DNA from 2 places in the Synechococcus sp. WH 8101 genome. Region 1 is predicted to be linked to the other one. Evidence: predicted binding sites of a transcription regulator. Region 1 holds the regulator's gene; the other holds the start of a gene.

Region 1 (3,462 bases):
CAGGCGCAGGCCTTCGGGAAGCAGTCGGCGCCAGCCCCGCGGCGGTCGCAGCGTCCAGTAGCGCGCGCGTGCTCGCAGGGTGGTGCCCCGTTCCTCCACCAGCTCCACGGGCAGCAAGGGGCGCAGGCGTTGTTCCCAGTCGGCACTGCCGGTGCCGTTGCCCAGCAGCACGGTGCTGATCGGTTCTTCGTCGTTCCAGCGCTGGATCTGTTGGAAAACATCGTCCACCGGCAGCACCAGGCCATCGATCACACGCTGGCGACTGAGTTCGCAGAGCACCAGGCCACATTTGCTGCGTCCCGGGTCGATCGCGAGCAGACGTGTCATCAGGGCGTGGGGGCGCCAGCTGGCGTGTTGGAGGGAATGTCGCCCACGGCCCGCAGCTCCACAGCCACGGGATCGGCGGTGTCACTGCTGCGCAGGGTCACCACCTCCAGCTCGATACGGGAGGGAGCTCGCTCCAGCAGCTGCTGCCCGAGGCTGTTGAGGCGGTTGGCGTCGAACTGGAGTCCCTGGCTGAGGGACCCCCGCCGTTGGGCTTCAGCAAGGGCGGAGGCCAGGAGCAAGTTCAAGCGGTTGCGCACTGCTTCGTTGTTGGTCTCGTTGCGTTCGAGCGTGGTGCGCGCCAGCACATCGCCCGTGTTCACCACCTGGGTGTTCGGACGCACTTCAGGAATGGCATAGACCACTTTTTCGCCGAGCAGCACATTGGCAGCGGAGCGGATATTCACCACCCAGGTGCCCGGTTGGCGAATCACCTGTTCGAGCCGTTCGATGTCGTTGCGCGGCACCAGCAGAATCTGCCGATCGGCCTTCTCACCCGGCAACACGCGCTGGTAGGCCTGCAGGTTGGCCTCACGCAGCATCTGGTCGATCACCTGCTTGGCTTGCCCGGGATTGTCGAGCCGCAGGGTGGCCGTGGCCAGAGGTTCGCCGCTGCTGAGCACCACGCTGCCCCGCCGCAGGGCCAACACGTTCTTCTCCAGTTGGCGCAGTTCCGCCTCGCCGCTGCGGATGCGATCGCGCACCTGGGCCAGCTCGGCTTCCGTGCGTCGGATCTCGGCATCGCGCGCTTTCACGTCGCGGCTGAGTCGAGCCCGTTCCGCCTCCAGTTGCTGGCGTTGTTGCTGCAGAGGCACCAGCGCCTGGCGGAGGGTTTCGGCCTTGGCTTTGGCATCGGCCAGATCCTTGCTCGCACGGGAGCGTTCGGCCTGGGCCTGAAGCAGTTCACGGCTCGCTTTCTTCTGGGCCTGCCGACTCGCCTTCAGGGCATTGCGGCTGTCGTTGAGCTTGGTCTGCAGGGCATTCAGTTCAAACAGCCCCACCCGCAGCTGCCGACTCACCAGCAGCAGCAGACCGAGCGACAATGCTGAAATCAGGCTGCCCGTGAGCACGGTGATCAGCACGGCGGTGCGGCGCGGCCGCAACCCCATCAGGCTCAGCCGGGCTTTGCCCACCTTGGAGCCGAGCCGATCGCCCAGGGTGGCGAGCACGCCACCGAGCACGAGCAGCATCAGGATCAACAGCCAGCCGGTCACGAATCCAAGGGCGGTGAAGGGCGACGACGGGCCGTCCGGAAGCCATTGTCCCCCGCGGAAGGCTCAGCTGAAACGTTTGGCGAGGGCGATTGGGTCGAGCACGGTGATCTTCTTGCGATCGATTTCCACCAGCCCCGCATTGCGCAGATCCCCGAGCAGTCGGGTGATGGTGACGCGGGTGGATCCGATTGCTTCGGCGATCGATTGATGGGAGAGCCGCAAGTCGATGGTGATGCCCTGGGTGCCGGGGATGCCGAAATCGCGGCAGAGCACGAGCAGAAAACTCACCAGTCGCGACGACATGTCGCGGTGGGTGAGCGTTTCGATCATCGTTTCGGTCTGCAGGATGCGGCTTGAGAGCCCTTGCAACAGCAACAGCCCCACGCCGGTATCGGCTTCGATTGCCTGGCGCACGGAAGCGGCGGGGGCTGTGACCATCTCGACGCGGGTGAAGGCGACAGCGTGATAGAAGCGATCGGAGCGATGGCCGGTGAGCAGCGACAGCACTCCGAAGAGGCTGTTTTCCCGCAGCAGCGCCACGGTGATCTCCTCCCCCGATTCATAGACCCGGGACAGCCTGACGGCGCCACGCCGGATCAGATACACCCGCTCGGCAGGATCACCGGGGAAGAAGATGGTTTTGCCCCGTTCCACCAGCTCAGTGCTGGCACCCTCCAGATCGCGGATCACCTCCAAGAGGGTGGGGGTATGGGCCGTGGCCGTGTTCGCCAGGGTGGTGCCGCCGCCGCTGGAGGCTGGAGCGGGCTGGGGTGAGTAACGGCTGAAGCCGCGGGTGGCTCCGACCATGGCGGCAATGCGGATGGCTGGACGCTACGGATGGCCCTGGCTCCACCTTGTAGCAACCCACACGAAATCCGGCGTTGCTCAGGGGCGCGACTCCGGTGCCAGGGCCCGCTGCTGCGCCGCCATCAAGTCCGTGAGGCCTGGTTCGGCCAGGTCGAGCAGGCGCGTCAGTTCGCTGCGGCTGAAGGGGGCACCTTCAGCGGTGCCCTGCAGTTCCAGCAGGCGACCGCTGCCATCCATCACCACATTCAGATCCACATCGGCCTGGCTGTCTTCGCTGTAGTTGAGATCCAGCAGCGCCTCTCCACTGATCAGCCCCACCGAGACGGCGGCCACCTGATCGCGCACAGGGTTGCACTTGATGTCGCCTCGTTCCACCAGGCGCTCGCAAGCCCGTTGCAGCGCCACCCAGGCGCCGGTGATCGCGGCTGTGCGGGTGCCGGCATCGGCCTGGATCACATCGCAGTCCACCAGTAGGGTGTTCTCTCCCAGTGTCTCCATGTCGAGGCAGGATCTGAGGCTGCGACCGATCAGCCGTTGGATCTCCTGGGTGCGGCCGGAGAGTTTCAGCAATTCCCGCTTCTGCCGCTCGGGCGTTGACCCGGGCAACAGGCGGTACTCGGCACTGAGCCAGCCTTTGCCGCTGCCCATGCGCCAGCGGGGGACGCCGGCTTCATGGGAAATGCTGCAGAGCACAGCCGTGCGCCCGCTGCGCATCAGCACGGAGCTGAGAGCAAAGCCCATCGGATCCCACTCGATCGCGACAGGCCTCAGGTCGTTGGGCGAGCGGCCATCGCTCCGTATGGAGACCTGGTTAGACATCGAGGCTCGGCGGCATGCAGCTGAGCCTGACAGCTCGACCGTTGCCACAGGCGCACACCATGACCAGGGGCGCACACCATGGATGGTGTCAGTCGGCTTGTGTGCCCCGCTTCCGGCGCTAGATTCGAACCCTGCAGGCCGGGTGCGGCCGTGTGAACGCCATGACCGCCAGCCTCAGTTCCAGCCATCGCCCCCTGGACCCGCGCAGCGCCGAGCGCCGTGCTTTGGAGCGTGCTGGCCTGCGGCCGTTGCCCCCTGTGCCGCCGCGGCCACCCCTGCATCTGGTGGCACCGGAGGG
Region 2 (3,462 bases), 830 kb from region 1:
CCTGCACCAACCGCGCAGAAGCACGGCTGTTCATCGCCGATGCCGAGGCCGCCAAACGCAAGCTCTGGGGCAACAGCGCCGAGGCCCAGCGAACCCACTTCTGAATTCACGGGTCCGACCAGCCAACCGCGTCTGGCTGAACACTGCCACCCACAAAGCAGCGCGAGGTCTTACCCCATCCAGCCACGGGCCTACTCACCCGGCAAGGATCGAGCCATGCACCCCTGCGGGGTGTCCTTGCCTGAGGGTTGCGCGGCCGTGCCTCACCGGTGGGGTCCCTCGCACTTCCGCTCCATGGCCTGCGCTGTTCAACCTCTCTCCTGTCCGATCCGTTTCCTCTGCATTCATCGCTACGCGCCAGGTGTCCCCAAAGGCGGCACCAGCCCCTATGAGCTGCAGTGGCTCGGCAAGCGCGGCAAACCCGTCAAAACAAAGCGCCTGATTCCAGCTGAGCGAGCCCATGCCATCGCCCGCAAGCTGCAGGGCACACTCGGCGTCACCATCTCGGTGCTCTGAGCCGCAGGGCCTCACCCGGCTGGCTGCCAATGCGCAGGTGGCTGGGTTTTCCTTTTCTGCTACTGCAGAAAATCTGCTGCACTCTGCAGAAGATCAAACGTTCGCATCGAACTAGTAGATCTCCACATCGACTGCAGCAACACAGCAACCAACGCAATCATGCGCTTTATGCATATTTTAAGAGTTTCTTCATGATATTGACCAAGGGGGTGGCTGGCCTTCAGTGTCGCCAAGCCCAATTTCTTTCCCTTCAGTGGCAAGGTCTCACTTCGTCGCTCCCCTGTTGATCGCTCGGGCTCCCCAGAGGATCACCATCACCATTCCTTTGCACGTCTACGAACAGATCGCCAAGCGCAGCACCCAGGAGGGACGCTCCATGAGCAACCTTGCCGCCTACATGCTCGAACGCGCGGCCTTTGGCTGAAGACATCCGTCAATCGACCGAGGCCCTGTGGGCCTCTCAGTTCTATTCCTGCTGCAGTCCCCGATCCAGAAGCTCCAGCAGCAGCTCATCTGGATCGCGGCCCGTCTCCGCAGCTTTCTGGCGCACCCACTCCATGACCCGCTCAGGCACGTCAATCTCAACGCGGCGGGGCAATTGGTTCGGATCTAACTTCATGACGTCGTTGGCATTTGACGCCAGAGAAACTAACCAATTGATTCTCCGCTGGTGTCGCTTGCAAAACGGCGAATCGGCATCGCTCCCACTTGCATCTTGTCTTGCTCAGCACCTCAGTGCATTGGTGCGTTGGTGCACTGCAATCAGCCGTTGCCATCAAAAAAGCCCCGCTCCAGGCGGGGCTCAGCAGTTGACTCAGGCGGCAACGCGCCTGAGCGCCGCTCACTTGCGGTAGGTCGTGCCGCGGTAGGTCAGGGCAGGGTGAACTGCCGTTGTTGCTGCGCCTTTGCGTTCGGCCACGGCCTGGCCCCGGTAGGTCAGGGCAGGCTTGGTCATCGTCACGGCAGCGTGGCGCTGCTGGACGGTCTGGCCGCGATAGGTCAGGGTCATGATTCAGTTCCTCGGAGCAAGTCCAGGTCCCCGTTCCTTGGCCTGGATCGAACTGCGCTCCACGCAAGTGGTGGAGTGAACGCTTGGTAGCTGTTGCTACATCCCCTTCTTAGACCCGGCGTCAACCACCGTGGCGTTCGCGCCGTTACCAAAGCCAGGGGCTGGATCGAACTGCACTCGCAACAAAAGCGCTGCGAGCGAAGGAAGAATTCAAGAACGCCTGCGGCGCAACGCTTAACAAATGCAGCATGGATGCCGTGGCAAAAACGCCCAAACAGGCCAGAGCAAGAAATAAAGTGTTACAGTTCAACCAGTTGGCGGCTCCATATGTTCACGCTTGAAAAAGCACGGCAAATTTTTCCTGAGACGCGAACGGCTGACGCGGTTCCCGCCATCACAGCCCGATACAAGCTCCTCAGCGCAGAAGATCAACTCGCTCTCATCTGGTTTGCCTATCTGGAAATGGGCCGAACTATCACGGTGGCGGCACCTGGAGCCGCAAGGATGGCACTGGCGAAACCAACGCTCGACGAGATCGAGGCGATGACTTTTGACGAACAAACAAAAGCCATGTGTGATCTTGCCTCCAAGATCAACAGCCCGATTTCAAACCGCTATGCCTATTGGTCAGTCAATGTGAAACTCGGATTCTGGTATGAGCTCGGCGAGCTCATGCGACAAGGAAAAGTTGCCCCTATTCCCCAAGGATACAAACTCTCCGCTAACGCTTCCTCCGTATTGGAAGCTGTCAAAAAAGTTGAACAAGGCCAGCAGATTACATTGCTGCGCAATTTCGTTGTCGACATGGGTTTCGATCCAAATATCGATGACGACAAAATCGTTTCTGAACCGATTGTCATTCCAACACCTGCAGACGAACGTGAAATCATTACGATTCCCGGGGTGTTCAACCAAACGGTTTTGAGCTACATGCAACTGCTCAATGCAAATGATTTTGATCAACTTATTGAGCTTTTTCTTGAAGATGGCGCCCTGCAACCACCATTCCAAAGACCAATTATCGGTCGTGATGCTATTCTGAAATTTTTCAGGCGGGATTGCCAAAACCTCAAATTGATTCCTCGCGGCGGCTTTGGTGAGCCTACAGAGGGAGGCTTCAATCAAATTAAAGTGACTGGAAAAGTCGAGACACCCTGGTTTGGCCGTGAAGTCGGCATGAATGTTGCCTGGCGTTTTCTGCTCGACGAAAACAATAAAATTTATTTCGTCGCGATTGATCTTTTGGCATCTCCAGATGAGCTTCTCAAGCTAGGCGCAGATAAGCTGAGTGGCAAGTGAATCGTTAGTCGATAATTACAAAGGGCTTAGCATTGCGGCCATCATTTTAGGCGCTTGGATTTGGTCACTTGCCGTAGGTCTCGAGCTTGACTTGGGATCTTGTCACCCGATTCTAATTGCTGTCCTTGTAGCAATTAAGGCCTTTTTGCATACGGGTCTGTTCATTGTTGCGCACGATTCGATGCACAACAGCCTGCTAGCTGGAAAGCCTGAGGCCAATCGATGGATCGGAAGCCTCATGCTGTTTCTTTACGCCGGTCTTGATTTTGATTTGTGTGAGCGTAATCACAACCTTCATCACCAATTTCCGGAAACAGAGAACGATCCCGATTTCTCTCCAGACAGGGACAACGACACCAACATCATGAACTGGTACGCCCATTTTATTGGGAATTATATCCACTCCTCGCAACTGATGAAGTTGACGATTGGTTGGTTGACGATTTATTGGCTTGCCAGCATGGTCAACACGTCCCCAATTGTCAATGTGCTTACCTTTTGCGTGCTTCCACTTGTCTTGAGCTCTCTCCAACTGTTCATTGTTGGCACTTGGTTGCCACATCGACACAGCAATCATGCATCTTTAAACGCAACACCGAGAAGCCTATCCCTCAATCCGATCGTCTCATTCGCGGCCT

What was found. The regulator NtcA, encoded in region 1, controls nitrogen genes in cyanobacteria. The targets are predictions, from matches to a motif close to GTANCNNNNGNTAC.
Region 2: SynWH8101_RS06330 (DUF4278 domain-containing protein) is a predicted target of NtcA. The motif match lies at 1,612-1,625, and genes of this name have one in related genera.

Annotation. Positions count from the first base shown of each region.
Region 1 covers NZ_CP035914.1:374,110-377,571, forward strand. Annotated here, with positions in the region: gene SynWH8101_RS01700 (resolvase) at 1-327, opposite strand, end outside; gene SynWH8101_RS01705 (DUF3084 domain-containing protein) at 327-1,538, opposite strand; gene ntcA (global nitrogen regulator NtcA) at 1,602-2,345, opposite strand; gene rph (ribonuclease PH) at 2,424-3,164, opposite strand; gene SynWH8101_RS01720 (cob(I)yrinic acid a,c-diamide adenosyltransferase) at 3,326-3,462, shown strand, end outside.
Region 2 covers NZ_CP035914.1:1,207,664-1,211,125, reverse strand. Annotated here, with positions in the region: gene SynWH8101_RS06345 (hypothetical protein) at 1-104, shown strand, start outside; gene SynWH8101_RS06340 (hypothetical protein) at 295-516, shown strand; gene SynWH8101_RS06335 (hypothetical protein) at 770-940, shown strand; gene SynWH8101_RS14520 (hypothetical protein) at 983-1,114, opposite strand; gene SynWH8101_RS06330 (DUF4278 domain-containing protein) at 1,358-1,525, opposite strand; gene SynWH8101_RS06325 (orange carotenoid-binding protein) at 1,853-2,824, shown strand; gene SynWH8101_RS06320 (fatty acid desaturase) at 2,814-3,462, shown strand, end outside.